4 regions of the Massilia haematophila genome follow, and region 2 is predicted to be linked to each of the others. Evidence: predicted binding sites of a transcription regulator. Region 2 holds the regulator's gene; each other region holds the start of a gene.
What was found. Region 2 encodes LexA, which represses DNA repair genes until DNA is damaged. Its sites were predicted from a motif close to ACTGTATNNNNATACAGT; they were not measured.

Region 1 (4,295 bases), 550 kb from region 2:
AGCGGCATGGGATTGCGCGCCAGCGCATTCGTGAGTTTCAGGCCGGTGGCGGCGATCAGCCCGGCGGAGACCGCCGCCATGCCGCGCAGGGCGCCGGCGACGTACGGATTGCCGGCGAAGCGGGCATGCACGGTGGCCAGCAGCAGGATCAGCACCAGCGGCGCCGCCAGCAGGCCGGCCAGGGCGGTCATGGCGCCGGCCAGGCCGAAGTAGCGCGCGCCGATCATCATCGACAGGTTGACCACGTTCGGTCCCGGCATGATCTGGGCCACCGCCCAATCTTCGATGAATTCGTCCTGGGTCAGCCAGCGCCGGCGCTCGACCATCTCGCGCTGGACGACCGCCATCACGCCGCCGAAGCCCTGCAGGGCCAGCAGCGTGAAGGCGATGAACAGGTCGGGCAGGGTGGCGGGGCGCGGATGGTCGCTGGATGGCTCGGTCGTCATGCAGCGATTATCGCCTTGATGTTTCTACTACGCAACTAACCGCCTCCGATCCCGCGCATGACCTTGCCGCTGCCGCCGCACTGGGGACAGGGCTTGCCGTCGGCCTGCTTGCCGCTGCCCGAGCAGGCGTCGCAGATGTCTTCGCCGGCGCCGGGCGTACCGGGCGCGGCTTCGTCGCCAGGGTTCATATCCGGTTGAGATGTCGTGCTCATGGATGCCTCGCTGGTGGATTGATGGGAACAGCGCGGCCATTCTAGGCGTCCTGGGAAATGGATGGCGCAAGGATGGATGGCGGGATGCGAAGGGGAGGCGGCGCCGCTCTTATTTGTTTTTCGATGGAAAAATGACATTGACATTGGCGCTTCTTGATCAATACTCCTTTACGCAAGGAGTTTAACGACGACAAGGTGGGGGACGGATGGCGCAGAGTGCAGACCCAGGCGGCGTTGCCGTACTGGACGCGGGTGAGGCCCGTACCGATGTCCGGCAGCGCGTGATCGTCGACGACGGGATCGCGGTCCAGTCGAATGCCAACACGATGTGCGCGGTCGAGTACCTGCGCTCGCGTAATGTCGCGTGCGCCGTGATCGAACGGGTCTTGCTGGAACCGGCGCGACGCCGTGCCAGTCAGTAAAAGTTGCTCTGCAGGTTGGATATGCGATATCAGAACTGCATCTTTGTGGCGCCGCAAGGGCCTCGCTTATACACAAAAATTTCTTTTTTTTAATTCCAGCACACTTGCACGCCAGTCTCTGGAAATGCGTGCAAGTCATTGATTTTCCTTGTGTTCGGCATTGCACGCCGTTTGGGCATTTTGTTGAAAGCCGCATCCTGCCGCGCTTTCGCGATGTCAAGCCCCGGCTTTTCCACAAAGTTATTCACAAACTTTGTGGATATCCCGAAAAGCCCTTTAGATTCGCCCACTTAGCACAGCTTGTTAGGGGAAGGTTTGAAGAGGCGGCGAGACAGGTGCGCGCTTTTTGCCACAAGCTTGTCGATTTGGAATGCAAAATGCACTTGCGAAAGCGTACTGGACAAATGTACAGTTGAGCTGTCCGCTCCCTGTCCTTCTTCCATGACCGTCGCCGCCGCACCCTCAACGATCTCGTCCGACCCCACGACCGCCGACGATCCTTTTGCCAGCTTGAATCCGGCGCAGCGCGCCGCCGTCGAGCACGACATCGGGGCGCCGGCCACGCGGCCGCTGCTGGTGGTGGCCGGCGCCGGCTCCGGCAAGACGAATACCCTGGCGCACCGGGTGGCGCGCCTGATCCAGGGCGGCGCCGATCCCCAGCGCATCCTGCTGCTGACCTTCTCGCGGCGCGCGGCCAACGAGATGACCCGGCGCGCCGGCAATGTCCTGCAGCGCATCATGGGCAGCGCGGGTCGTGCCACGGCGCAGGTGACGACGCTGCCCTGGGCCGGCACCTTCCACAGCATCGGGGCGCGCCTGCTGCGCGAATTCGCCGGCCGCATCGGCCTGGACGCGTCCTTCACCATCCACGACCGCGGCGATGCCGAAGATTTGATGGGCCTGGTGCGCCACGAGATCGGCCTGACCCAGACCCAGAAGCGCTTTCCGCTGAAGGGCACCTGCCTGTCCATCTATTCGCGCGTGGTCAATTCGCGCGAGCCGCTGGCCCAGGTCCTGCAAAGCACCTTCCCCTGGTGCAGCGAATGGGAAGACGAATTGAAGCGCCTGTTCGGCGCCTACGTCGACGCCAAGCAGGAACAGAACGTGCTCGACTACGACGACCTGCTGCTGTTCTGGGCCGAGATGGCGCTTGATCCCGAACTGGGACCGGAACTGGGCGCGCTGTTCGACCACGTGCTGGTCGACGAATACCAGGACACCAACCGCCTGCAGTCGGCGATCATCAGCGGCATGAAGCCCGATGGCCAGGGCGTGATGGTGGTCGGCGACGACGCCCAGGCGATCTATTCCTTCCGCGGCGCGACGGTGCGCAACATCCTCGACTTCCCGAAGCAGTTCTCGCAGCCGGCCGAGGTGATCACGCTGGACCGCAATTACCGCTCGACCCAGCCGATCCTGGACGCCTCGAACGCCGTGATCGCCGCCGCGCTCGAGCGCCACGCCAAGACCCTGTGGACGGACAAGGCCGCGACCGGCCTGCCGCAATTGGTCCTGATTCCCGACGAGGCCGAACAGGCGCGCTGGGTCTGCAACCGCATCCTCGAGCACCGCGAAGCCGGCATCAAGCTCACCGCCCAGGCGGTGCTGTTCCGCGCCGCCAGCCACAGCGCGGCACTGGAGCTCGAACTCATGCGCCGTAACATTCCTTTCGTGAAGTTCGGCGGCCTGAAGTTCCTGGAAGCCTCGCACATCAAGGATGTGCTGGCGGTGCTGCGCTTCGCACAAAATCCCAGCGGCCGGCTGGCGGGATTTCGCGTGGCGCAACTCATCCCCGGCATCGGTCCGGCCACCGCCACGCGCCTGCTCGACGCTGTCGCCGCGGCGCCCGAGGCCGTGCAGGCAATCGAGGCCTTCGAAGCGCCGGCCAAGGCCCAGGGCGACTGGCAAGCCTTCGTCGCCCTCTACCGGCGCCTGCGCACGCCCGGCCTGTGCTGGCCGGCGGACCTGGAGCTGGCCAAGGAGTGGTATTTGCCGCACCTGGAGCGCCTGCACGACGACGCCCCGGTGCGCGCGGCCGACCTGGAGCAGCTGACCCAGCTGGCCGGCGGCTATGGCAACCGCGAGAGTTTCCTGGCCGAGATCACGCTCGATCCGCCCGAGGCGACCAGCGACCGCGCCGGCCCGCCGCTGCTGGACGAGGACTACGTGATCCTGTCGACGATCCACTCGGCCAAGGGCCAGGAGTGGAAGTCGGTCCACGTGCTGAACGTGATCGACGGCTGCATTCCCTCCGACATGAGCACCGGCAGCGCCGAGGATATCGAGGAAGAGCGGCGCCTGTTGTACGTGGCGATGACGCGGGCGAAAGAGCACCTGCACCTGGTGGTGCCGAACCGCTTCTTCATCAAGCAGCAGGCGCAGATGGGCGACCGCCATGTGTACGCGACCCGCACCCGTTTCCTCACGCCGGCCATGCTGAAACATTTCGAGGAATGCGTCTGGATCACGGCCGATAAGTTGCAGTCGAGGAAGCCAATGCCGGACAGCGTGCGGATGATGGTGCGCGAACGAGCGCGCAATGCCTGGAAATAGGCAGGGGCGGGCACGCCTTGAGCGGATCCAGACGCACGATTGCTGACTTATCCCCTAAGCAGTATTTTTGTAGGAATCTTCTTATAGAGTCTTACAACACCTCCGAAGCATTCGTGCAAGCCCTTGATTTATAAGGGTCTTGTTTTTGCCTCCAGAACGGGCATTTTATTGAAACCCGCATCAATACTGCGCTTGCGGCTTGTCAAGAGCCCCTTTTCCACATACTTATCCACATTTCTTGTGGATATCGAAGTAAGTCCAATCAGATCAAGTACTTATACGCTCATGTAAATGCGATGCATGCAGTGCATCTTGTCATCGTATTGGGATGCCCCATCAACCCCAAGGGACCCCGACATTCGCGTAAAGAGCGAGCAGGCGCTCGCGGTACCGCAGATCGCTGAAGTCTTCCATCATCCAGGCGCGTCCGTTCTTGCCCATTGCGGCGATGCGGCTGCTACTGCTCGCGGCGAGGCGACGCAGCACCGCCGCCAGGGCGTCCACGTTGCCGGCTTCAAACAGTTCTCCGGTCTCGCCTGAACGCACCAGTTCCGGGATGCCGCCAATGGCCGAGCCGACGACCGGCCGCTCCAGTGCATAGGACTCCATGATGCTCATCGGGGCATTCTCATACAGTTCGGATGGCAAGACCACGGCGCGCG
Region 2 (4,295 bases):
GCCGATGACGGACTGTTCTGCTTCGATGGAGTGCGGGGGGATGCGCAGCGATTCGATTTGCGGATCTGCGGGGGTATTCATGGCGGGCATTATACCTTCTCCGGTCACACGGCTGAAATAATTGGCGAGTTTCTGGGAATAAAAAAAGCCGGGCAAGCCCGGCTTTTTCCTTTTTGCAACAGCTCCAAAGGAGCTGTGCGGTCATACTTGCTTAGGCAGCTTCGCCCACGACAGCGATGGTGACATCCACCACGACGTCGGTGTGCAGAGCGACAGCAACCGGGTGCTCACCGGTGGTCTTCAGCGGGCCGGTCGGCATGCGCACTTGCGCCTTTTCGACGGCGAAACCTTGCTTGCTCAGGGCTTCAGCGATGTCGAAGTTGGTGACCGAACCGAACAGACGGCCGTCGACGCCGGCTTTCTGCGCGATGGTGATGGTCATGCCGCTCAGCTTTTCGCCCTGGCCTTGTGCAGCAGCCAGCTTCTCGGCAGCAGCTTTTTCCAGTTCGGCGCGCTTGACTTCGAACTCGGCCACAGCAGCCTGGGTAGCGCGGCGGGCCATTTTTTGCGGGATCAGGAAGTTACGTGCGTAACCGTCCTTGACCTTGACGACGTCGCCCAGGTTGCCGACGTTGACGACTTTTTCCAGCAGGATAACTTGCATATTATTCTCCAGTATTTACTTGTGCTCGTTGCCGTAGCGACTTAAGCGTTGTGCAGGTCGGTGTACGGCAGCAGGGCCAGGTAACGTGCGCGCTTGATCGCGGTGTCCACTTGACGCTGGTAGTGCGCTTTGGTGCCGGTCAGGCGTGCCGGCATGATCTTGCCGTTTTCCTGGACGAAGTCCTTCAGGGTGTCGACGTCTTTGTAATCGACCTGTTCAACGCCGGCGGCGGTGAAGCGGCAGAATTTCTTGCGCTTGAACAGCGGGTTCTGCTGTTTGCGCTTCAGTTTTTCTTTGGCTTTGTTTTTGTCGAACTTTTTACCGAATGCCATTTTGAGGCTCCTGTATATCTAAAAGGTGGGCCGCTGGGTAATTAAGCGGCAGCACTGAAATCAATGATGTGAAACACCAGGGCTTTGCTGTTGCGGTTCTTCCTGGCCAGGAATCCCGTGAACTGGTGTGCGGCGCCGAGCTCGGCGCTGGCGAATCGGCCCGAAATCTCGCCCGCGGCGAACGCGGAAATCTCGAACTCGACCAACCTCGTCACCCCTGCCTCGACCTGCTGCGAACTGTGCATCAGGATTGCCGAGACGACCGGCACGCCGGCGGGGGTGTAGCGCAACAGGTCGCGTTCAGCGATGGTAGCGACGACCTGGAGCTGGTTCACTGCACGTCGGGCACTGGGCCCGTCCACGAAATCTGGCGAAAGACCTTAGGCAGCGGCGGCCGGGGCAGCAGCCGGAGCTTCTGCGCGGTGGCTCTTGGCTGCGTCTTCGCGCTGGACCGACTTCATCATTGGCGACGGAGCGGTTTCAGCTTTCTTCATCTTCACGGTCAGGTGACGCAGCACGGCATCATTGAACTTGAATGCGGTTTCCAGCTCGACCAGGGTCTCGTTGTCGCACTCGATGTTCATGCAGATGTAATGTGCCTTCGGCAGCTTCTGGATCTGGTAAGCCATCTGGCGACGGCCCCAGTCTTCCACGCGATGGATGTTACCGCCGCGGCTGGTCACCGTGGTCTTGTAACGCTCGATCATCGCCGGGACTTGCTCGCTTTGGTCCGGGTGGACGATAAAAACGATTTCATAATGACGCATGCAACACTCCTTGAGGACGTTTAAACAAATGCCCACCTCGGCGTCAAGACGAGTGTGGGAAGGGAAAGCCTGCAATTATAACCCGAAGCGGACAGCAACACAATCCGGGGCCTGCCGTCCCGCTTTCGCGACAGCCACGCCCGAAAAAGCGCGGAAAAATGCCGGAAAAAGGCCGATTCCCCTTGCATTCTTCGGACTACTGTACAAAAATACAGTCTGAATCGATAACCAGTGGTACATCCATGCTCAAGCTCACTGCACGGCAAGAACAGATCCTCAACCTGATCAAGGAAGCGATCGACAACACCGGCTTCCCGCCGACCCGCGCCGAAATCGCGAAGGAATTGGGCTTCAAGTCGGCCAACGCGGCCGAGGAGCACCTGCAGGCGCTGGCCCGCAAAGGCGCGATCGAGATCGTCTCGGGCACCTCGCGCGGCATCCGCTTGATCGGGGCGGCATCGGAGCCAGCGGTTCCGGCCATCCCGCCTGCCCTGCTGATGTCGCTGCCGCTGGTCGGCCGCGTCGCCGCGGGCTCGCCCATCCTGGCCCAGGAACATGTGGAGGCAACCTACAACGTCGACCCGGCCATGTTCGGCGCCCGCCCCGACTTCCTGCTGAAGGTGCGCGGCTGGTCGATGCGCGACGCCGGCATCATGGACGGCGACTTCCTGGCGGTCAAGAAAATTGACAGCGCCAAGAACGGCCAGATCGTCGTCGCCCGCCTGGGCGAGGACGTGACCGTCAAGCGCTACCGCAAGACCGGCGACGTGATCGAACTGCTGCCGGAAAACCCGGACTTCAAGGTGATCCGCGTCGAACCGGAAGACGAGTTCGCGCTCGAAGGGCTGGCGGTGGGGCTGATGCGTAGCTGGCACTGAGCCGCACATACCAAGTCGAACGCTGAAAGGGCCGCTAACGCGGCCTTTTTGCTTGATGGGATTTGTGCGGGGAACGGTATTGGCGAAGCGTCGCATTGCCGGGTTCCGTAGGGTGGGGTCTCGACCCCACGCGGCGCAAGGCTTGCAACTCGCCACCTCATCCGGCAGGCCGACCGTATCACTGCTGCGCGACATGGCGCGGCTGATCAATCGCTGTACCGCGTGGGGTCGAGACCCCACCCTACGAAAACAAAAGGCCGCTGACGCGGCCTTTTTGCCTTACCTCTGCGCTTACTTCGTGCGCAACGACTGGTCCTTCGGCGCCTTGTTGACGATCGCATTGTGCTCCGCGATGTAGGCCTCGGTGGCGCTGCGCCATACGGCGACGTCGGCCAGCACCATCTTGGCGCCGACCTTGGCGTCTTCCGACAGGTTTTCCTGGACCTGGGCCAGGTGGGCCTTGGCCTTTTCCATTTCCGCCAGGTTCATCAATTTGGCGACGTCAGGCGGGATCTGTTTGTCGAGCGGCGATGCGGCGTTCAGGTTCTGCACGAAGCCGTTGTAGCAGTCCTGCCACTTGTTGATCGCATTCGAGACCCGGTCGATCTCCTCGGCCTGCTTCGAGATCGCGGGCACGCGCGGCTTGGGGCAGCGGAACTTGCCGGACCGCAGTTCCTCGCCGTCGTACTTCGACATCCAGTAATCGATGTCGGCGCGGCGCGCCACGCGCTGCTTCATGATCTCGAGCGACGCGTCGGCGACCTTGTTGCCGCCGGCGGCGGCCTTCTGGAACCACATCGTCGCCTTGGCCTCGTCGACCGTGCCGGCTTCGCCATACCAGTACATCTGGCCCAGGAGCTGTTGGGCTTCGACGTTGCCGGCGTTCGCCAGCTTGGTGTACACGGCCATTGCTTCAGGATACTTCTTCTGCTCGAACAAGGCCTTGGCATTCTCCAGTTCGCCGGCATGGGCCAGGCCCGCCTGCAGCAGGCCGGCCAGCAGCAGGCCCGCAAGTGTCAGCGCATTCTTTTTCATGTATTCGCGTCGTCCAGTCAGGTGATTGAGGTCGATCAGGCGTCCAGCGCTGCCCGGAAGTCTTCCAGCAGGTCCTCGGTATCTTCGATGCCCACCGAGACCCGGATCAGGGACTCGGCGATGCCCATGCTGGCGCGGCGCTCGGCCCCCATCTCGAAGAAGATGGTGTGCGCCACCGGAATCACGAGGGTGCGCGTGTCGCCCAGGTTGCTCGCGGGGATGGCCAGCTTCAGGCGGTTCAGGTAGTCGAAGCAGTCGATGCCGTCCTTCAGCTCGAAACTGAGCAGCGAGCCGCCGGCGCGGAACAGTTCGTCCGCGATGCCGTGCTGCGGGTGCGATGCCAGGCCCGGATAGTGGACGGCGGCGACGCGTGGGTCCGCTTCCAGCATGCGCGCCAGCGCCAGCGCATTGGCGGTGGTGCGCTCCATGCGCAGCGCCAGCGTTTCGGCGCCGACCGCAATGTGGTGCGCCGCTTCCGGCCCGAGCGAGGCGCCGAAGTCGCGCAGGGCTTTCGCGCGCAGCTGGGCCATGCCCTGGGCCGCGGGCGGCTGCTTGCGGAAGTTGGCGGCGATGTTCGGGTAGGCGCTCCAGTCGAAGAGGCCCGTGTCGGTCAGCGCGC
Region 3 (4,295 bases), 150 kb from region 2:
GCGCTGGCTCGCAGCCGAACAGCTGGATGTGGTTGGCGACGTGGTCGTAGAAGGCGAAGTCGCCGACCGTGACGAAGTCGAGCCCGGCCTGCGCCTGCTGCTGCCAGTGGCGTGCGCGCAGGGCGGCGCCGACCGCTTCCAGTTGCGCCTCGTCCGTTTCGCCGCGCCAGTGACCTTCGAGGGCGAACTTCAGCTCGCGTTGCAGGCCAATGCGTGGGTAGCCGAGGGTATGAATTCTAATCATGATAATCTCAATTTGTATGAACAATGCTAAGGATTGTCGTCAGAACTCGTGCATAATTCAAACGAATAAATTTTGAGAAAACGTGAAAATAATTCATGGCGACTTCCATCCTTGAACTGCGCCACCTGCGCACCCTGCTGGCCCTGAAGGAGGCCGGCACCATTTCGCGCGCGGCGCAATTGCTGAACGTGACGCAATCGGCGCTGTCGCACCAGGTGCTGGCGCTGGAGCGGCAGTACGAGACCGGCCTGTTCGAACGCAAGTCGGCGCCGGTTGCCTTCACCGCGGCCGGCCAGCGCCTGCTGGCGCTGGCCGAGCAGGTCCTGCCCCTTGTCGGCGCGGCCGAGCGCGACCTGGCGCGCCTGGTCAGCAACGCCACCGGCAAGCTGCGCATCGCGGTCGAATGCCACACCTGTTTCGACTGGCTGATGCCGTCGATGGACGCGCTGCGCGCGCGCTGGCCCGAGGTCGAGCAGGACATCGTCTCCGGCTTCCAGGCCGATCCGATCGGCTTGCTGCACCAGGACCGCGCCGAGGTGGCGATCGTGTCGGAGCTGGACGAGAGCGAGACCGAGGTCGACTTCCACCCGCTGTTCGAATTCGAGATGGTCGCGATCCTGCCGCTGAACCACCCCTATCTCGCCAAGCCGCACCTGACGGCCCAGGATTTCGCGACCCAGGCATTGATTACCTACCCGGTGCCGGACGACATGCTGGACCTGGTGCGGCAAGTGCTCAAGCCCGCCGGGGTCGAACCACCGCGGCGCACGACCGAGCTGACGGTCGGCATGCTGCAACTGGTGGCGAGCGGACGCGGACTGGCGGCCTTGCCGCTGTGGGCGGTCAACGGCTACCTGGAGCGGGGCTATGTGGCGCGCCAGCGCATCGGGCCGGACGGCTTGACGGGGCGGCTGTATGCGGTGACGCCGAAGCGGCTGGCGGGGAATGCCTGCTTGCTCGATTTCGTGCAGGTGATGCGCGAGACCTCGCTGTTGTCCTTGCCGGGGATTAGCCTGTTGTAGGCGGGCTTCGTGAGACGGTCGGGCTGCGTGAGGCGGTCGCGCTGTGCGGGCGTGGGTTGGACGCGTGGGCGGCGCGCACGCCGCGGAGGCGCATCTGTTGAAGGTGGAGCCGCCCACCTACGCGGTGCATGATGGCCGTGGTGGCGGAATCGGTAGCGTTCAGTCGACGCGCTGTGCCAGCCCGCCGACAAGCACAGTATCAGCCTCCAGCGCGCCTTCCAGCGCGGTGCGGATCACGCAATTGCGTCCGGTGGCGCGGCCCTGGCGCAGCGTCAGGCCCTGGCCGAGCGCCAGGGTGAGGGCGCCGGCTGCGACGCCGGTGGCGCTGTCTTCCAGGCCCGGCTCCAGGTGGTTGAAGTTGCGTCCTTCGACTTCGCCGTCGCCGCTGTTCTTTTCCGTCCTGCACCAGACGTAGCAGCCGTTCACGCCGACTTCTTTCCCCCAGACGTGGATCAGGGCCAGGTCCGGCGCCAGGCCGTACAGCGTGTCCACGTCAGCCACTTCCAGCAGCAGCTTGGGGCTGCCGACCGAGGCCACACGCGGGGCGGTGGCCAGGGCCAGGTCGGGCGCGGCCAGCAGGCGCTCGGGCAGGAGGGCATCGATGTCCAACAGCGTCTCCACCCGCGGCGCCTCCTGGCGCGCCAACTGCACGAAGACATTCTCGCCATCGGGCATGAGCAGCAAGGACTGGCCATGCATCGCTGTTTTCACTTTCAGGGGCTGGTGTCCCCCGTGGCGCTCGAACAGCAGCTGGGCCGCCGCCAGCGTGGCATGCAGGCACAGGGGACTGCGCATGTGCGGATAGACGAAGTCCAGCACCGCCGCTGTATTAAGTCCGTCGCACGCGAGCCCGTCGCCCGGATCGAGGAACACGCAGGTGAGATTGCGCTCGCGCGCCAGCGCCCGGCGCCACCCCGGGTTGCCGTTGCCGCCCACGACGACGAGCGCCGGATTGCCTTCGCCGGGCTGCTCGCCGAAACACACGAACTCATGAACTTGCATTGCTGGTCCTTGCCAAAGTGATCTCGTCAGTGATACTGTGTTTTTATACAGTACTTTTGTGCGGTTTGCACGTTTTAATTTTTCTCAACTCATCTGCCAGCCGATCGACCAATGCCTTCGCCGCCCGACCCATCGATGCAGGGCCTGCCCGACTATGCCGAGCTGTTCTGCCTCTCGAATTTCTCCTTCCTGCAAGGCGCGTCGCACGCCGAGGAGCTGGTCGAACGGGCGGTGCGCCTGGGGTATGCGGCGCTGGCGCTGACCGACGAGTGCTCGCTGGCCGGCGTGGTGCGCGCCCATGCCGAGGCGAAGAAGGCGGGGCTGCCCTTCATCGTCGGCGCCCACTTCCACCTGAAGCAGCCCGACGGCAGCCAGGCCGGCAGTACTGCCCTCTCGCTGATCCTGCTGGCGCAAAACCGCAACGGCTACGGCAACCTGTCCGAATTCATCACCCTGGGCCGCACGCGCAGCGAGAAGGGCAGCTACTTCCTGACGCCGCAGGATATCGCCGATCCGCAGGGCGAGCTGGCCCACTTGAAGGGCATGCCCGACTGCCTGGCGATCCTGCTGCCGGCCTATCCCGGCCACGACCGGGCCGGCGTCGACCGCCTGCACGAGCAGGCCGCCTGGATCGCCGCGCACTTCCCGAACCGTGCCTGGCTCGGCCTGACCCTGCTGCACCGCGCCTTCGACGAGGCGCACCGCCTGACGGTGGAAGAGGTGGGCTGGCAGCACGGCCTGCCCATCGTCGCGCTCGGCCATGTGACCATGCACGTGCGTTCGAGGAAGCCGCTGCAGGACACGCTCACCGCCACCCGCCTGAACAAACCCGTGGCCGAATGCGGCTATGGCCTGGCGCAGAACGCCGAGCAGCACCTGCGCGCGCGCCTGCGCCTGGCGAACATCTACGCGAAGGAAGCGCTGAACGAGACGCTGCGTATCGCTTCCGCCTGCAGCTTCTCGCTCGACGAACTACGCTACGAATACCCGAACGAGGTGGTCCCGCCGGGCCAGAGCGCGAGCAGCTTCCTGCGCGCCGAAACGTATATCGGCGCGCACCGGCGCTTCCGCGAAGGCATCCCGGCGAAGGTGCAGGCCCAGATCGAGCACGAACTGGCGCTCATTGCGGACATGCAGTACGAGCACTACTTCCTGACCGTCTACGACATCGTGCGCTTCGCCCGTTCGCAGGACATCCTGTGCCAGGGCCGCGGCTCGGCCGCCAATTCGGCGGTCTGCTACTGCCTCGGCATCACCGAGGTCGATCCGGCGCGGGCGAACCTGCTGTTCGAGCGCTTCATCTCGAAGGAGCGCAACGAGCCGCCGGACATCGACGTCGACTTCGAGCACCAGCGCCGCGAAGAGGTCATCCAGTACATCTACGCCAAATACGGCCGCACCCGCGCCGCGCTGGCCGCGGTGGTGATCAGCTACCGGCCCAAGAGTGCGCTACGCGACAGCGGCCGCGCGCTCGGCATCGACCTCGCCATCATCGAGAAGGTCTGCAAGAACCACCACTGGTTCGACAGCAAGGCCGACCTCCTGAACCGCCTCGCCGAGAGCGGCCTCGATCCGGAGGCGCCGCTGTCGCGCCAGTGGGCGACCCTGGCCCAGCAGCTGCTGAATTTTCCGCGCCACCTGTCGCAGCACCCGGGCGGCTTCGTCATCGCCCAGGGCAAGCTGTCGCGCCTGGTGCCGATCGAGAATGCGGCCATGCTTGACCGCAGCGTCATCCAGTGGGACAAGAACGACCTCGAGGAACTGGGCCTGATGAAGGTCGACGTGCTGGCGCTGGGCATGCTGTCGATGCTGCGCCGCGCGCTGGCCCTGGTCAGCCTGCGCCAGGACATGCCCTTCGAGATGCAGGACATCCCGCCCGACGATGCCGCTACCTACGACATGATCTGCGCCGCCGACACGGTGGGCGTGTTCCAGATCGAGTCGCGCGCGCAGATGAGCATGCTGCCGCGGATGAAGCCGCGCGTGTTCTACGACCTCGTCATCGAAGTGGCGGTGGTGCGGCCCGG
Region 4 (4,295 bases), 1.1 Mb from region 2:
TGGCCGAGGTGCTGGCCGGCTCGAAGAGCGCGCGCCTGGACAAGCGCCTGGTCTACGACAAGGGCCTGGCCACCAACGTCAGCACCTACGTCAACGACGCCGAGCTGGGCGGCACCTTCAACATCGTCGTCACCGTCAAGCCGGGCGTCGACCCGCTGCTGGTGGAGCGCGAGCTGGATGCCATCGTCGCCGAGGCGCTGGACAAGGGCCCGAGCGCGGCCGAACTGGCGCGCGTGAAGACCAGCAGCCTGGCCGGCTTCTCGCGCAGCATCGAGCGCCTGGGCGGCATGGGCGGACGCTCGGACGTGCTGGCCGAAAGCATGACCTATGGCGGTACGCCGGACGCCTACCTGGACCGCCTGGAGCAGATGGCCAAGGCCACCCCGGCCGACGTGAAGGCCGCCGGCCAGCGCTGGCTGCGCGCCAACCACTACACGATGACGGTGCGTCCGTTCGCCAAGCTGGCGGCGACGAAATCAACCATCGACCGCAAGCAGCTGCCGGCACTGGGCGAGGCGCCGGACGTGAAGTTCCCGGCCCTGCAGCGCGCCCAGCTGAAGAACGGCCTGAAGGTGATCCTGGTCGAGCGCCACAGCGCGCCGATCGTGAACGCGACCCTGGCGGTGGACGCCGGCACCGCCTCGGACACCGCCGCGAAAGCCGGCGCCGCCGCGCTGACCCTGGACCTGCTCGACAAGGGCACGAAGACGCGCGACGCCTTTGCGCTGTCGGACGCGCTGGAAAACCTGGGCGCGAGCCTGTCCACCGGCACCAGCCCCGACCAGTCGCTGGTGCGCCTGCAGGCCACCGCCGCCAACCTGGCGCCTTCGCTGGCGATCATGGCCGAGGCGGCGCTGGCGCCGAGCTTCCCGCAAGACCAGTTCGCGCTGCAAAAGCAGCGCCGCGTGGCCCAGATCGGCCAGGAGAAGGCGCAGCCGAACAGCCTGGCGACGCGCATCCTGCCGGGCCTGCTGTACGGCCAGGAGCACGTCTACGGCAAGCCGGCCAGCGGCTACGAAACCAGCGTCGCCGGCATCACGCGCGACGACCTGGCGCAGTGGCACGCCACCTGGTTCAAGCCGGGCAGCGCGACCCTGGTCGTGGCCGGCGACGTCACCATGGACAAGCTGCTGCCGGCGCTCGAAGCGGCGTTCGGCAAGTGGGCCGCCGGCACGGCGCCGGCCAAGCAGGTAAATGGCGCGCCGAATAGCGCACCGCGCAAGATCTACCTGATCGACAAGCCGGACGCGCCGCAGTCGACCATCGTCGCCGCCCAGCTGTCGCTGCCTTACGGCCAGCCGGAAGACCTGGCGATCGAACCGGTGATGACCAACTTCGGCGGCATCGCGACCTCGCGTCTGAACCGCAACCTGCGCCTGGACAAGCACTGGAGCTACGGCACCAGCGCGCGCCTGTCGGAAGTGCGCGGCCAGCGCAGCTTCGTCACTATGGCGCCGGTACAGACCGACAAGACGGTCGAGGCGATGCGCGAAGTGCGCAAGGAAGTGCAGGGCGTGGCCGGCGAGCGTCCGCTGGTCGGCGCCGAGTACGAGAGCATCATGCGCAACATGACCTCGCGCCTGGCCGGCCGCTTCGGCACCCTGAACGCGCTCGAAGGCGCGGCGCTGGCGACCGTCAACCTGGGCCTGCCGGACGACTACTGGAGCAAGTACGCCGCCAACGTCAAGGCGCTGACTCCGCAGCAGCTGGGCCAGGCCGCCGGCAAGTTCGTCAAGCCGGAAGAGGTGACCTGGATCGTGATCGGCGACCTGCGCAAGGTGGAAGCCGGGATCCGCGCGCTGGGCTGGGGCGAGGTGGTGGTGCTCGACCAGGATGGCAAGCCGGTGCGCTAAGGCCTGGCCTGGTTGCGACTCGCGGCGGCGTTTGCGGGTGATGTGCCGCCGCTGCGGGTGCATGGATGAACACGTAGCGCGTGGGCACAGGTGCCCACCCTACGGGAAGCATCGCGTTGTTAACGGTGTTGCGGCCAGAACGCCAACCGTAGGGTGGGCACCCCGTGCCCACGCGAAACGCCGCATTGTGGCGTCGTTTTTTGAACCCGACCGTACGCCATCCGCCAACGCATCAAACGGCAAACCCGCACCGCCCCAACCAAACCTGTTGTCCCCCAACCTCACCCGCGCGCCGCGCGGGACGCGACTGGTATATACTGTACATCCATACAGCTCCACCTTTCGTGATGGAACTTACCGACAAGCTCGAAATCCTGGCGGACGCCGCCAAATACGACGCCTCCTGCGCCAGCAGCGGCGCGCCCAAGCGCGCTTCCGACGGCAGCGACGGCGGCATCGGCGCCACCACCGGCATGGGGATCTGCCACAGCTACACGCCCGACGGGCGCTGCGTCTCGCTGCTGAAGATCCTGCTCACCAACTTCTGCGTCTACGACTGCCAGTACTGCGTCAACCGGCGCAGCTCGAACGTGCCGCGCGCGCGTTTCTCGGTCGACGAAGTGGTGAAGCTCACCCACGATTTCTACCTGCGCAACTACATCGACGGCCTGTTCCTCAGCTCCGGCATCATCCGTTCGAGCGACTACACGATGGAGCAACTGGTGGAAGTGGCGCGCCGCCTGCGCGAAGACCACAACTTCCGCGGCTACATCCACCTGAAGACGATTCCCGACGCCGATCCGGCCCTGATTGCGAAGGCGGGGCGCTATGCCGACCGCCTGTCGGTGAACATCGAGCTGCCGACCCACGACAGCGTCACGCGCCTGGCGCCGGAAAAGAACGTGCACACGATCAAACTGGCGATGGGCTCGATCCGCCGCAAGCTCGACGAAAAGGCCGAGGAGCCGAAGGCGCCGAGCTTCGCCCCGGCCGGCCAGAGCACGCAAATGATCGTCGGCGCCGACGCCAGCGACGACCACACCATCCTGAACACCGCCGAAACCCTGTACGGCAGCTATAAACTCAAGCGCGTGTACTACTCGGCCTTCAGCCCGATCCCGCAAAGCCCGAAGAGCGTGCCGCTGGCGCCGCCGCCGCTGCTGCGCGAGCACCGCCTGTACCAGGCCGACTTCCTGCTGCGCGGCTACGGTTTCACGGCCGGGGAACTGATGCCGAAGGCCGGCAACCTGGCGCTCGACGTCGACCCGAAGCTGGCCTGGGCGCTGGCCAACCGCGAGCACTTCCCGATGGACCTGAACCGGGTCGACGCCGAAATGATCGCCCGCATCCCCGGCATCGGCCTGCGCAACGCCAAGCGCATCGTCGAGCTGCGCCGGGTGCGGCGGGTGCGCTGGGAAGACTTATCCCGCCTGCGCTGCAGCATGAAGAAGATCGCCCCCTTCGTCGTCACGGCCGACTACAAGCCGGCCCAGGGACAATCCAGTTCCGACCTGCTGCGGCGCCACCTGGCCGACGCGCCCCGGCAGATGAACCTCTGGCCGGAATTGCAGGCGGCATGAGCGCGGCCGCAGCGGTTGCCGCCGGCCAGCCGCTGGCGGTCGCGAATTTCGCCGAATGGCGCGACGCCGCGCGCGATCTCCTCATCCATTCCGTTGCGCCCGAGCTCGTCACCTGGAGCCAGCCGGGTGCGCCGGACCTGCTCGCGGCCGACCTGTTCTCGGGTGCGCCGGCGCCAGTCGAGCCCACGCATAATGCCTCCATCGGCTTGAACGAACCGAAACCGCCACCGCACTTGCCGCGCTCGCTGATGGACATGCTGCAGACGGCGGCCTGCTGTCGCATGCCGGACCGCTGGGCTTTTCTCTACCGCGTGATCTGGCGCTGGACCCAGGGCGAGCACGACGTGCAATCCGCCGCCGACGCCGACGGCGCGCGATTGCATTCGATGGTAAAGGCGGTGCGCCGCGAGGAGCACGACATGCATGCCTACATCCGATTCCGCGAGCGTCCCGAGGCCGCCGGCCCGCCGCGCTTCGTCGCCTGGTTCGAGCCGCGTCACGACGTGCTGCCCCAGGTCGCCGAACACTTCGTGAACCGCATGGGTAATGTGAGCTGGATGATCGCCACGCCCGATGCCAGCGTGCTGTGGGACGGCCACACCCTGCACAACGCCGGCCCCCTGATGAGCAGCGCGGCCGAGCTCGACGACGCCGGCGAAGCGCTCTGGCTCACCTATTACCGCAGCATTTTCAACCCGGCGCGCCTGAACACCCAGGTCATGCAAAGCCATATCCCCTCGCGCTTCTGGAAGAACCTGCCCGAGGGGGCGATCGTGCCCGAGATGGTCACCAACGCCGCGCTTGGTGCGCGCCGCACCGGCCAGGCCCAGGCGGTCGGCCGCAAGAGCGGCGCCACCATCCC

Region 1: a site for LexA is predicted at 1,476-1,493, ahead of ACFOPH_RS09380 (ATP-dependent helicase). Genes of this name have one in related genera too.
Region 3: a site for LexA is predicted at 2,303-2,320, ahead of ACFOPH_RS12580 (error-prone DNA polymerase). Genes of this name have one in related genera too.
Region 4: a site for LexA is predicted at 2,170-2,187, ahead of ACFOPH_RS16820 (putative DNA modification/repair radical SAM protein). Genes of this name have one in related genera too.

What each region holds. Positions count from the first base shown of each region.
Region 1 covers NZ_JBHRVV010000001.1:2,117,972-2,122,266, reverse strand. The annotation lists gene ACFOPH_RS09395 (chromate transporter) at 1-446, opposite strand, end outside; gene ACFOPH_RS09390 (hypothetical protein) at 482-658, opposite strand; gene ACFOPH_RS09385 (hypothetical protein) at 865-1,080, shown strand; gene ACFOPH_RS09380 (ATP-dependent helicase) at 1,522-3,633, shown strand; gene ACFOPH_RS09375 (glycosyltransferase) at 3,970-4,295, opposite strand, start outside.
Region 2 covers NZ_JBHRVV010000001.1:2,669,143-2,673,437, forward strand. The annotation lists gene ACFOPH_RS11880 (replicative DNA helicase) at 1-81, opposite strand, end outside; gene rplI (50S ribosomal protein L9) at 212-664, opposite strand; gene rpsR (30S ribosomal protein S18) at 706-996, opposite strand; gene priB (primosomal replication protein N) at 1,038-1,331, opposite strand; gene rpsF (30S ribosomal protein S6) at 1,377-1,763, opposite strand; gene lexA (transcriptional repressor LexA) at 2,006-2,641, shown strand; gene ACFOPH_RS11910 (sel1 repeat family protein) at 2,933-3,676, opposite strand; gene ACFOPH_RS11915 (cystathionine gamma-synthase family protein) at 3,712-4,295, opposite strand, start outside.
Region 3 covers NZ_JBHRVV010000001.1:2,819,557-2,823,851, reverse strand. The annotation lists gene metE (5-methyltetrahydropteroyltriglutamate--homocysteine S-methyltransferase) at 1-244, opposite strand, end outside; gene ACFOPH_RS12590 (LysR family transcriptional regulator) at 340-1,266, shown strand; gene ACFOPH_RS12585 (PhzF family phenazine biosynthesis protein) at 1,426-2,268, opposite strand; gene ACFOPH_RS12580 (error-prone DNA polymerase) at 2,380-4,295, shown strand, end outside.
Region 4 covers NZ_JBHRVV010000001.1:3,789,011-3,793,305, reverse strand. The annotation lists gene ACFOPH_RS16825 (M16 family metallopeptidase) at 1-1,853, shown strand, start outside; gene ACFOPH_RS16820 (putative DNA modification/repair radical SAM protein) at 2,201-3,433, shown strand; gene ACFOPH_RS16815 (UdgX family uracil-DNA binding protein) at 3,430-4,295, shown strand, end outside.